2 regions of the Streptomyces lancefieldiae genome follow, and region 2 is predicted to be linked to the other one. Evidence: riboswitches for the same ligand, from Rfam matches in the RefSeq annotation. Region 2 holds a riboswitch; the other holds the start of a gene.

Region 1 (6,116 bases), on a different contig from region 2:
GGTGACGGTCAACCGGCTGCGCCGGGTCCGGGAGTCGCGCCGCGCGGAACGCTGAGGTTGCGTTCCGCTCCGGCGGGATAGGTTCGCGGTATGGGCAGCCACCAGGACTCCACCCGAGACGACTCGCCGGACCGCCTGCCGACGCCCGCGACCCGGGCCGGACGCGAAGGGCTCGACGCCCTGCTCGCCCGCCCCGGCCGCGCGGTGATCGCGCTCGACTTCGACGGCACGCTCGCGCCGATCGTGCCGGACCCCGACCAGGCCCGCGCCCACCCGGACGCGGTGCCCGCCCTCGCGGCCCTCGCCCCCGAGGTCGCCTCCGTCGCCGTGATCACCGGCCGCCCGGCCGAGGTCGCGGTCCGCCACGGGGGCTTCGCGGACGCCCCCGGCCTGGAACACCTCGTCGTCCTCGGCCACTACGGCGCCGAGCGCTGGGACGCCGCCACCGGCGCCCTCACCACCCCCGAGCCGCACCCCGGCGTCGCCGCCGTCCGCGCCGAGCTGCCGGGACTGCTGGAGCGGTCCGGGGCGGGTACGGGCACGTGGATCGAGGAGAAGGGCCACGCGGTCGCCGTCCACACCCGCCGCGCCCCCGACCCCCAGGCCGCCTTCGAGGCCCTGCGCGCCCCCCTCGCCGACCTGGCCTCCCGCCACGGCCTGATCGTCGAACCGGGCCGCATGGTCCTGGAACTGCGCCCACCCGGCATGGACAAGGGCGCCGCGCTGCGCGAGTACGTCCGGGACACCGGCGCCGCATCCGTCCTCTACGCCGGCGACGACCTCGGCGACCTCCCCGCCTACGCGGCGGTCGACGAACTCCGCGCGCAGGGCACCCCCGGCCTCCTGGTCTGCAGCGGCAGCGACGAGGTGACGGACCTCAGCGAACGAGCCGACCTGGTCGTCGACGGCCCACCGGGCGTGGTGAACCTCCTGCGCGCCTTGACGACCCACATCGCCTGACCCGGCCCGCGGGCCCGCGTGCCTCCCCCAGTGCCTGAACGGCCCGGGAGGCACCGACGGTCACCCGGAGATCAGGACCTCAGCGCGTCCAACTGCTCCAGGAACCACCGCGCCGGAGGCAACGCCGTCCCCGCCGCGGCCAACCGCTTCGACCGCTCCGCCCGCTCCCCGGCCCCCACCGACAACGCCTCGTGCAACGCCTCCGCCGTCCCCGACACGTCGTACGGATTCACCACCACCGCGTCCTCGCCCAGCTCCTCGTACGCCCCCGCCTCCCGCGACAGCACCAGCACGCATCCCTCGTCGGAGACGACCGGCACCTCCTTGGCGACCAGGTTCATCCCGTCCCGGATGGGATTGACGAGCGCCACGTCGGCCAGCCGGTACGCCGCCAGCGACCGCGCGAAGTCGTCCTTCACGTGCAGCACGACCGGCGTCCAGCCCGCCGTCCCGAACTCCGCGTTGATCTCCTGCGCCACCCGCCGCACCTCGGCGGTGTAGTCCCGGTACACGGCGAGGTCCTGCCGCGAGGGGTAGGCGAACGCGACGTGCACGACCCGTTCGCGCCACTCGGGCCGCCCGGCCAGCAGCTCCCGGTACGCCAGCAGCCCCCGCACGATGTTCTTGGACAGCTCGGTCCGGTCCACCCGCACGATCGTCCGGCGTCCCTCGCCGATCTCCGCCCGCAGCGCCGCCATCCGCTCGTCCACGTCGGCCTCGTGCGACCGCTTCCGCAGGAAGTCCGCGTCCGCGCCGAGCCCGTGCACGCCGATCTCCGTGCCGCCGAGGCCGCCCACCAGCGCCTCGCAGCAGGCGGTGAACGCGTCGGCCCACCGCCGGGTGAGGAACCCGAGCCGGTCGGCGCCGAGCATCCCGCGCAGCACCTGCTCGGCGATGTCGTCCGGCAGCATCCGGAAGTAGTCGACCGGCGCCCACGGCGTGTGCGAGAAGTGCCCGATCCGCAGGTCGGGCCGCAGCTCCCGCAGCATCCCCGGCACCAGCGTGAGGTGGTAGTCCTGCACGATCGCGACCGCCCCCTCGGCGGCCTCCTCGGCCAGCGCCTCGGCGAAGGCCCGGTTGTACGCCTCGTAGGACGCCCACTGCCGCCGGAACTCCCCGTCGAAGACGGGCTCCACGGGCGTCTGGTACAGCATGTGGTGCACGAACCACAGCACCGAGTTGGCGATCCCGTTGTACGCGTCCGCGTGCACGTCGGCCGGCACGTCCAGCATCCGTACGCCGTCCTCGCCGACCCCGCGCCGCACCGCCTCCCGGTCGCCGTCGCCCAGCGCGGAGCACACCCACAGCGCGCCCGCGTCCGGCCCGATGGCCGACAGTCCGGAGACCAGCCCGCCACCGCCCCGTTTGGCGTGCAGCGAACCGTCCTGACGCACCTCGTACGAGACCGGTCCCCGGTTGGAGGCGACCAGCACCTGAGCAGCACCGAAGCTTGAAGCCATACGCCTCAACCTAGCCCGGCCCCGTAAACCTCAAACGTTCCCGCGCGCACCTCGGGTGGAGATCCGGTCACGCCACCCTGCGCGCCGCGTACTCCGCGATCTCCGCCATCGGCGGCCGTTCCTCGGTGTCCACGGAGTAGGTGCGCGGCTCGAAGCCGTCGGCGCCCCGTTCGAACTGGGTGAGGGAGGGCCGGACCAGATGGCCGCGGGCCAGCCGGAGCTGTGCGGTGCGGTAGATCGCGGCGGACATGCGGCCCAGGGCCTGGCCGTCCTGGTGCCGGTGCCGGCGCACACCGACGTCGACCTGCGCGAGGGCGTCCAGGCCCACCAGGTGCAGGGCGTCGACCAGCATGCCGAGCTCGACGCCGTAGCCGACGGGGAAGGGGAGCTGTTCGAGGAGGGAGCGGCGGGCCGCGTACTCGCCGCCGAGCGGCTGGACGAAGCCGGCCAGCCGGGGCCAGTGCATGTTGAGCAGCGGGCGGGCCATCAGTTCCGTGACCCGGCCGCCCTGCCCGGCCGCGTCCGTGCCGCGGGCCGGCCCGTCGGACACCGTGAGCGGGCGGTCGTACATGGCCTTGACCAGCTGCACGTCGGGCTCGGTGAGCAGCGGGCCCACGATCCCGGAGACGAAGTCGGCGCGGAAGTCGCGCAGGTCGGCGTCGACGAAGCAGACGATGTCGCCGCGGGTGACCAGCAGCGAGCGCCACAGCACCTCGCCCTTGCCGGGCACGGCCGGTATGCGCGGGAGGATCGCGTCGCGGTGCACGACGCGCGCGCCCGCCGCCGCGGCCACCGCCGACGTGCGGTCGGTCGACCCGGAGTCCACGACCACGATCTCGTCGACGAGCGGGATCCGGCCCATCAGGTCCCGGCGGATCACCGTGACGATGTCGCCGACCGTCGCCTCCTCGTCGAGGGCGGGGAGCACCACGCTGACCGACTGTCCCGTGGCGTGCTTGGCACTCAGGATCCGCTGGATCGGCCGGTCCGCGGCGGACCAGGAGCGTGCGTTCAGCCAGCGCTCGACTTCTTCCAGCACGGTCGGTGGCTCCTTTGTGATCCATCTCGCGGTACGGACGACTATCTCAAGTGTCCTGGCCTTCGGTTACAGTCTTGAACAACGCGGAGGACCCCCGCATGCCGGGGTCGCCGCGCGCACAACCGAAAAACAACCACATACCGCTCATCCAGAGGGGCAGAGGGATACGGCCCGATGAAGCCCCGGCAACCCTCCAGTCGGTTCTTGTCACACGGACGTGGCGAGGCTCCCGACTAGGGAAGGTGCCAAATCCGTCTCACGGCGAGATGCGTCGTGAGGAAGATGAGGAGAAAGGGCCTCGCCTCACATGGCTGTGCAGACCGTCGAGAGCACCACCGACACCGACGACGCCACCCCCACCGCTTCCCCCGCCTCCCCTGTCGACCTGGGGCCCGCCACGGCGCTCTCCTGCCGGGAATGCGGTCACCGCGTACCGCTCGGCCCGGTCTTCGCCTGCGAGGAGTGTTTCGGCCCGCTGGAGATCGCCTACGACTTCTCGGCCTACGACACCGAGGAACTGCGGCAGCGCATCGAAGCGGGCCCCGCGAACATCTGGCGTTACGCGCCGCTGCTGCCCGTCCCCGCGGACGTCGCCGACAAGCCGAACATCAACCCCGGCTGGACCAAGCTGGTCAAGGCCGACAACCTGGCCCGCGAGCTCGGCGTCACCGGCGGCCTGTACGTCAAGGACGACTCCGGCAACCCGACGCACTCCTTCAAGGACCGTGTCGTCGCCCAGGCCATCGAGGCCGCCCGCGCCTTCGGCTTCACCACCCTCTCCTGCTCCTCCACCGGCAACCTCGCCGGTGCCGTCGGCGCCGCCGCCGCCCGGGCCGGCTTCCGCTCCTGCGTGTTCATCCCGCACGACCTGGAGCAGGGCAAGGTCGTCATGGCCGCCGTCTACGGCGGTGAGCTCGTCGGCATCGAGGGCAACTACGACGACGTGAACCGCTTCTGCTCCGAGCTGATCGGCGACCCGGCCGGCGAGGGCTGGGGCTTCGTCAACGTCAACCTGCGCCCGTACTACGCGGAGGGTTCAAAGACCCTCGCGTACGAGATCTGCGAGCAGCTCGGCTGGCGGCTGCCCGACCAGATCGTCGTCCCGATCGCCTCCGGCTCGCAGCTCACGAAGATCGACAAGGGGCTGCAGGAGCTGATCGGGCTGGGCCTGGTCGAGGACAAGCCGTACAAGATCTTCGGCGCCCAGGCCGAGGGCTGCTCGCCGGTGTCCACCGCCTACAAGGCGGGCCACGACGTCGTACGCCCCCAGAAGCCGAACACCATCGCCAAGTCCCTCGCGATCGGCAACCCGGCCGACGGCCCGTACGTCCTCGACATCGCGCGCCGCACCGGCGGTGCCGTGGAGGACGTGACGGACGAGCAGGTCGTCGACGCCATCAAGCTGCTCGCGCGCACCGAGGGCATCTTCGCCGAGACGGCGGGCGGGGTGACGGTCGGCGTCACGAGGAAGCTGATCGAGAACGGCGTGCTGGACCCCTCGCTCACCACGGTCGTCCTCAACACCGGGGACGGCCTCAAGACCCTCGACGCGGTGGCCGGCACCGGCCTCACCGCCACCATCCGCCCGAACCTGGACTCCTTCCGAGAGGCTGGCCTCGCATGAGCGTGACCGTCCGCATCCCGACCATCCTGCGCACCTACACCGGCGGCAGGGCCGAGGTCGCCGCCGAGGGCGCGACCCTCGGGGAGGTCATCTCCGACCTGGAGAAGAACCACACCGGCATCGCCGCCCGCGTCCTGGACGACCAGGGCAAGCTGCGCCGGTTCGTCAACGTCTACGTCAACGACGACGACGTCCGCTTCGAGCAGGGCCTTCAGACCGCGACCCCGGACGGCGCGGGCGTCTCCATCATCCCGGCGGTCGCCGGCGGCTGATACGCCTCGTGGCGCGCATTGCCCTCTCCGTAAGAGAAGCGGAGAGGGCAATTCCATGTGATTGAGCGCGGTAGAGTTGGGGAACGCGCCCCTGACCGCGTGATCGGGAGCCCTGAATTCCTGCCGCCCGTCCGAACAGTTGTAGCCAAAGTGTGGGCGTATTTCGCGGCTTTTGTTCCCTTTGTGTACCCCGACTTGACACGAATTCAGGCGAATTCTCGCCATATTCCCGACCGGGTGCGTCCAGATTTCTCGTCCGATTGACCTGTTGCAGAGGGCAGTTGGACAGATACATTCAGCCGCGGTCGACGCGTTCCGGCGCACGCCCCCAGTCGTGGGGGGTGAGGTCTGACCCGGGTCCGCGAAGTGCGGATCTGTGCAAGGGCCAGTAATAGGGGAGTTAGGCATGGCTCAGGGCACCGTCAAGTGGTTCAACGCGGAGAAGGGGTACGGCTTCATCGCGGTCGACGGTGGTGCGGATGTTTTCGTCCACTACAGCGCGATTCAGATGGACGGCTACCGCACCCTCGAAGAAGGCCAGCGGGTCGAGTTCGAGATCTCGCAGGGTCAGAAGGGCCCGCAGGCCGACATGGTTCGCCTCAGCGCCTGAGACGCGCGGCCGACAGCAGGCGAGCGGTCTTCTCCGAAGGGCCCGTACCTCCCGGGGTACGGGCCCTTCGGCCTGCCCGGACCCGGCACCCCCGGCGTTCGCGGGTGGCTGAGCGCCCCCGCTGATCCCCGGGAGGCGCTTGCGCCCACCC
Region 2 (6,116 bases):
GGCAGATCCACCACTGGGCGGCGCTGGTCTTCCTCGCCGGCATGTTCGTGCACATGATGCGCGTCTTCTTCACCGGCGCGTTCCGCAAGCCGCGTGAGATCAACTGGCTGTTCGGCTTCCTGCTGTTCGTCCTCGGCATGTTCACCGGCTTCACCGGTTACTCGCTCCCGGACGACCTGCTCTCGGGCACCGGTATCCGCTTCATGGAGGGCGCGATCCTGTCCGTGCCGATCATCGGCACGTACATCTCGTTCTTCCTCTTCGGCGGGGAGTTCCCCGGCCACGACTTCGTGGCCCGGTTCTACTCGATCCACATCCTGCTGCTGCCGGGCATCATGCTCGGCCTGGTGGTCGGCCACCTGATCCTGGTCTTCTACCACAAGCACACGCAGTTCGCGGGTCCCGGCAAGACCAACAAGAACGTCGTCGGCATGCCGCTGCTGCCGGTGTACATGGCGAAGGCCGGAGGCTTCTTCTTCCTGGTCTTCGGTGTGATCGCCGCGGTCTCGGCCATCGCCACGATCAACCCGATCTGGTCCATCGGCCCCTACCGTCCGGACCAGGTGTCCACGGGCGCCCAGCCCGACTGGTACATGGGCTTCTCCGAGGGCCTGATCCGCGTCATGCCCGGCTGGGAGATCAACTTCTGGGGTCACACGCTCGTCCTGGGTGTGCTCGTCCCGCTGATCATCTTCCCGCTGGTCCTGGTGGCGATCGGCGTCTACCCGTTCATCGAGTCGTGGATCACCGGCGACAAGCGCGAGCACCACATCCTGGACCGCCCGCGCAACGCCCCGACCCGTACGGCCTTCGGTGTCGCCTGGCTGACCGTCTACTTCGTGCTGCTGATCGGTGGCGGCAACGACCTGTGGGCCACGCACTTCCACCTGTCGATCAACGCGATCACCTGGTTCGTCCGCATCGCGTTCTTCGTCGGCCCGGTCCTCGCGTTCATCGCCACCAAGCGCATCTGCCTCGGCCTCCAGCGCCGGGACAGGGACAAGGTGCTGCACGGCCGCGAGGCGGGCATCATCAAGCGCCTGCCGCACGGTGAGTTCATCGAGGTGCACGAGCCGCTCAGCCAGGAGCAGCTGTACACCCTCACGGCGCACGAGCAGTACAAGCCGGCCGAGATCGGCCCGACGGTCGACGAGAACGGTGTCGAGCGCAAGCCGAAGGGCACGGAGAAGCTGCGCGCCAAGCTCAGCAAGGCGTACTACGGCGAGGAGTCGCAGATTCCGAAGCCGACTGTCGAGGAGTACAAGGAGATCACGAGCGGCCACGGCCACCACTGACCCTCCAGCGTCGCCACACCACGGTCGAAGGGCCCCGTCCGGTCTGCGGACGGGGCCCTTCGCCGTGCCCGGGGCTGGATAGGGTGGGGGTGCATACCTTTCCGTGATTCACACTTTCAGGAGCGGCTCATGAGCGCTGTGACCCCCGCTGGAGGCGACACCGCGGCGGGCCGCTCCTGGCCCGCCCTGCTGAACGGACTGCTGGACGGCCGCGACCTGTCCGCGGACGACACCGCCTGGGCGCTGGACGTGATCATGCGCGGCGAGGCGACCGACGCGCAGATCGCCGGGTTCGCGGTGGCGCTGCGCTCCAAGGGGGAGACCGTCGAGGAGATCTCCGGTCTCGTCCGCACCATGTACGCCCACGCCAACGTGATCGAGGTGCCGGGCGAGACGGTCGACATCGTCGGCACCGGCGGCGACGGCGCCAAGACGGTCAACATCTCCACCATGTCGGCGATCGTCGTGGCCGGCACGGGCGCGAGGGTCGTCAAGCACGGCAACCGGGCCGCCTCCTCCGCGTCCGGTGCCTCCGACGTGCTGGAGAAGCTCGGGGTCAACCTGGAGCTGACGCCGAAGCGGGTGGCCCAGGTCGCTGAGGAGGCCGGCATCACCTTCTGCTTCGCCGTGAAGTTCCACCCGGCACTGCGGCACGTGGCGGCGGCACGCGGCCAGCTGGGCATCCGCACGGTGTTCAACTTCCTGGGTCCGCTGACCAACCCCGCCCGGGTGAAGGCCCAGGCGATCGGGGTCGCGCACGCCCGGATGGCGCCGATCATCGCCGGTGTCTTCGCCGAGCGCGGCCACTCGTCCCTGGTGTTCCGGGGCGACGACGGCCTCGACGAGCTGACCACGACGGCCACGTCCCGAGTCTGGGTCGTGCGGGACGGCAAGGTCACCGAGGAGGCCTTCGACCCGCGGGACGTCGGCCTCGAACTGGTGCCGGTCCAGGCGCTGCGCGGAGCCGACGCCTCCTACAACGCCGATGTCGCCCGCCGTCTGCTGGCCGGCGAGCGGGGCCCCGTACGGGACGCGGTGCTGCTGAACTCGGCGGCGGCCCTGGTGGCCCTGGAGCCCGGCGACGGGCCGCTGACCGAGCGGATCCGGGCCGGCATGGACCGGGCGGCCGAGGCCATCGACTCGGGCGCGGCCAGGCGGAGCCTGGAGCGCTGGATCGCGGCGAGCAACGCGTAACCGTCCGTCGGTGTGACGCCCGTCCCGCGATCCGGACTCGGGTTGCGGGACGACGATCACTTCACGTACGTTCCTTGGCAGGTCATGAGCGACAGTCATTCGGCCCCGGCCGACTGTCCGGCAACCCTCCGTCCGTGGCGGGGTGCCCCGGGTGAAGACCAGGCGGTGGACAGCAAGGTCCACGGCAAGCGCGGACCCCTCGCGAAACCAGGGGTCCTGGGTCGTTCGAGGGAGTCTCCCGTGAATCAGCGAATGCGATAGGGCCGCAGAGCCCCGCCTCCGCATCCCCCTTTCACCGTCTCCACCGCGTTCACCGCGTTCTTGACGTATCTCCCGGGCTGGAGCCGTCGCGGTTCGCGTGGTGACACCACCTGCCTTCACGGGAGTGCACCCATGTCCGTCTCCACCCTTGCCGTCGACCAGTCCGTTTGTGCCCCTCTGCCCGTTCTGGGCCGGGATGTCACCGTCCCGCTCGTCACCGGCGGGGAGGTCACCTACGCCGCGCTCGACTACGCCGCCAGCGCACCCGCGCTCCAGCGGGTCTGGGACGACGTGGCGGCCTATGCCCCGTACTACGGCAGCGTGCACCGTGGCGCCGGGTACCTGTCGCAGCTGTCGACCGACCTGTTCGAGAACGCGCGGAACACCGTCGCCGACTTCCTCGACTGCCGGGACGGGGACCAGGTGGTGTTCACCCGGTCCACCACCGACTCCCTGAACCTGCTCGCCGCCGCGCTGCCCGCCGACTGCCGGGTCTTCGTCTTCGAGACGGAGCACCACGCCTCGCTGCTGCCCTGGCGGGACGCGGACGTGACCTGCCTCGACGCCCCGCGCAGCCCCGCCGAGGCCGTCGAGACCCTGGAGCGCGCCCTCGCCGCCCGCGAGCCGTACGGGCCCGCCCTGGTGTGCGTCACCGGTGCCTCCAACGTCACCGGCGAGCTGTGGCCGGTGCGCGAACTGGCCGCCGCGGCGCACGCGCACGGCGCCCGGATCGTGCTGGACGCCGCCCAGCTCGCCCCGCACCACCCCGTTTCCGTGACCGGCCTGGACGTGGACTGGGTCGCCTTCTCCGGGCACAAGCTGTACGCCCCCTTCGGCTCCGGCGTGCTGGCCGGGCGTGCCGACTGGCTGCGCGAGGCGGAGCCGTACCTCGCGGGCGGCGGCGCCAGCCGCAGGGTCAGCCGGCGCACCGACGGGGGTGTGGACGTGGAGTGGCACGAGAGCGCCGCGCGGCACGAGGCCGGGTCGCCCAACGTCATCGGCGCCTACGCCATCGCCTCCGCCTGCAAGGCGCTCACCGAGGCCGGGTTCGACACGCTGGTCGCCCGCGAGGAGTACCTGGTCCGCAAGGTCCGGGAGGGGCTCGCCGAGGTGCCGGAGGTCCGGGTCCTGTCCCTCTTCGGCGACGACGCCCCCCGCGTCGGCGTGCTCTCCTTCGTCGTCGAGGGCTGGAACAGCTCCCACTTCGCCGCGGCGCTCTCCGCCGAGTACGGCATCGGCGTGCGCGACGGCCTGTTCTGCGCCCACCCGCTGGTGCGCACCCTGCTCGGCAGTGACCCGCAGGCGCAGGGCGAGTGCGGCGCCCCCGAGGCGGCGCCGGGCGAGAAGTCCCTCAACGCCATCCGCGTGAGCTTCGGCGCGGGCACCCCGGACGAGCACGTCGAGCGCTTCGTGACCGCGGTCAGGGAGCTGGTGAACGACGGCGCCCGGTGGAACTACCGCACCCAGGACGGCCGTTGCGTGCCCGACACCACCCCCGCCGACACCACCTCCGCCGACACCACCTCCGCCGACGACGCCTGAGCCGCCCGCGCCGCCCGGCCCGGCAGCCGCGACCCGAGCAGGATCATCCGCAGCGCCCGCTCCGTGGCGTCCGTGAGCAGCTCGGCGGCGCGCACCAGGGCGTCCGCCAGGGCCATCGGGGCCGGCATGATGCCGTGAAAGGCGTCCACCCCCGGCACCTGGTGCGCGCCCTCGCCGAGCGTGCCGGCCAGGGCGAGGACGGGACGCCCGGAGAGCTTGGCGCGGCGGGCCACCTCGGCCGGGACCTTGCCGCGCGGCGTCTGGTGGTCCAGGGCGCCCTCGGCGGTGATCACCAGGTCGGCACGGGCGAGCCGGGCGTCCAGGTCGAGATGGTCCAGCAGGACGTCGAAGCGGGGCAGCAGCCGGGCGCCGACGGCGGCCAGCCCCGCGCCCAGACCGCCCGAGGCACCGGTGCCGGGGCCGTGGCGCAGGTCGATGCCGGCGAGGGCCGCGCCGCGGGTGGGGGCCGTGCCGCGGCTGGGGCGCCCGGCGCCGGTGGGGTTCACGTCGCGGGTGAGGACGTCCGCCCAGTTCTCCAGCCCCGCGGACAACTCCTCGACCTGCGTGGGCGTCGCCCCCTTCTGCGGGCCGAACACCCGGGCCACGCCCCGCTCGCCGCACAGTACGTTGTACGGGTTGCACGCGACGAGCAGCTCCGTGTCCTTCAGCCGGGCATCCAGACCGGCCGGGTCGACGCGGGCCAGGCGGACCAGCTCCCGCCCGCCGTAAGGGAGTTCGAAGCCGTCGGCGTCCAGCAGCCGGGCCCCGAGCGCCTGGAGCGCGCCCGCGCCCCCGTCGGACGTGCCCGAGTCGCCGCAGCCGACCAGGATGCGCCGCACCCCGGTGTCGAGCGCGGCGCGGATCAGTTCGCCGACGCCGTACGTCGTCGTCGCACCGGGATCGCGCAGGGCGCGGGGGACCAGCGACAGTCCCGCCACGGCCGCCATCTCCACCACCGCCGTGTCCCCGGCGCCGAGCAGCGCGAAATGGGTGCCGACGGGTTCGCCGACCGGGCCGGTGGCGGCCAGTGCGACCAGCCGCCCCCCGGTCGCGGAGGCCAGCGCCACGGCCGTGCCCTCGCCGCCGTCCACCAGCGGGATCAGGTCGATCCCGGCGGCCGGCAGGACCCGGCGGACACCCGCCGCGATGGCGTCGGCGGCGGCCTGGGCGGACAGGGACTCCTTGAAGCCGCTGGGGGCTACGACAACACGGTTCAGCATGGAGGACTCCTTCAACGGGTCACGGGCACGCCGAGCAGCGGCCAGACGGCGGCGGCGAAGAACAGCACGAGCGCGGCGGTCAGCGGGGCCAGGACGGCGGACAGCCGCAGCAGGTCCCGCGGGGTGTAGGTGGGGACGTCGGGTATTTCCGCGAAGAGCGTGACCGGCTTGGCGGAGGCCGGGAGCGTGTGGCAGAAGCCGGCGGCGGCGGTGGACGCGAGCGCGGCGGTGACCGGATTGACCCCGGAGCCCACGGCCGCCGCGATCACCAGCGGGACCAGGACGGAGGAGCGTGCCGAGCGGGACTGGAGGACCAGGTGGGCCGCCGTGCTGACCGCGACCACGGCCCCGAGGAAGAGGGCCGGCGCGACGTGCGCGGGCAGCCCCGACACCAGCCACTTCGCCGCGCCGGAGTCGGCGAGCGCGACGCCCATCGCCATGGTCGCCGCCATGAACAGCAGCAGCGACCAGGGAACGGTCTTGAGCGCGTCCTTGAGTCGTACGGTGCCCAGAGCGGGGGAGGAGGCGACGACCGCGCCGATCAGCGCCACCACCGCGGGTGAGACGTGGTGCAGCGGTTCGCCGCACCACAGGGCCACCACCG

The links. Region 2 has a riboswitch for S-adenosylmethionine ahead of RM812_RS36300 (aminotransferase class V-fold PLP-dependent enzyme). Riboswitches for the same ligand answer to the same signal wherever they lie in the genome.
Region 1: it holds a riboswitch for S-adenosylmethionine, as region 2 does, so the genes downstream of both, thrC (threonine synthase) here and RM812_RS36300 (aminotransferase class V-fold PLP-dependent enzyme) in region 2, are expected to answer to the same signal.

Annotation. Positions count from the first base shown of each region.
Region 1 covers NZ_JAVRFH010000032.1:61,393-67,508, reverse strand. Annotated here, with positions in the region: gene RM812_RS26900 (DUF3263 domain-containing protein) at 1-55, shown strand, start outside; gene otsB (trehalose-phosphatase) at 91-960, shown strand; gene RM812_RS26890 (alpha,alpha-trehalose-phosphate synthase (UDP-forming)) at 1,032-2,420, opposite strand; gene RM812_RS26885 (glucosyl-3-phosphoglycerate synthase) at 2,488-3,459, opposite strand; SAM riboswitch class I at 3,601-3,748, shown strand; gene thrC (threonine synthase) at 3,767-5,083, shown strand; gene RM812_RS26875 (MoaD/ThiS family protein) at 5,080-5,355, shown strand; gene RM812_RS26870 (cold-shock protein) at 5,762-5,965, shown strand.
Region 2 covers NZ_JAVRFH010000067.1:12,923-19,038, forward strand. Annotated here, with positions in the region: gene qcrB (cytochrome bc1 complex cytochrome b subunit) at 1-1,295, shown strand, start outside; gene trpD (anthranilate phosphoribosyltransferase) at 1,425-2,489, shown strand; SAM riboswitch class IV at 2,570-2,686, shown strand; gene RM812_RS36300 (aminotransferase class V-fold PLP-dependent enzyme) at 2,883-4,292, shown strand; gene RM812_RS36305 (glycerate kinase) at 4,205-5,512, opposite strand; gene RM812_RS36310 (SLC13 family permease) at 5,524-6,116, opposite strand, start outside.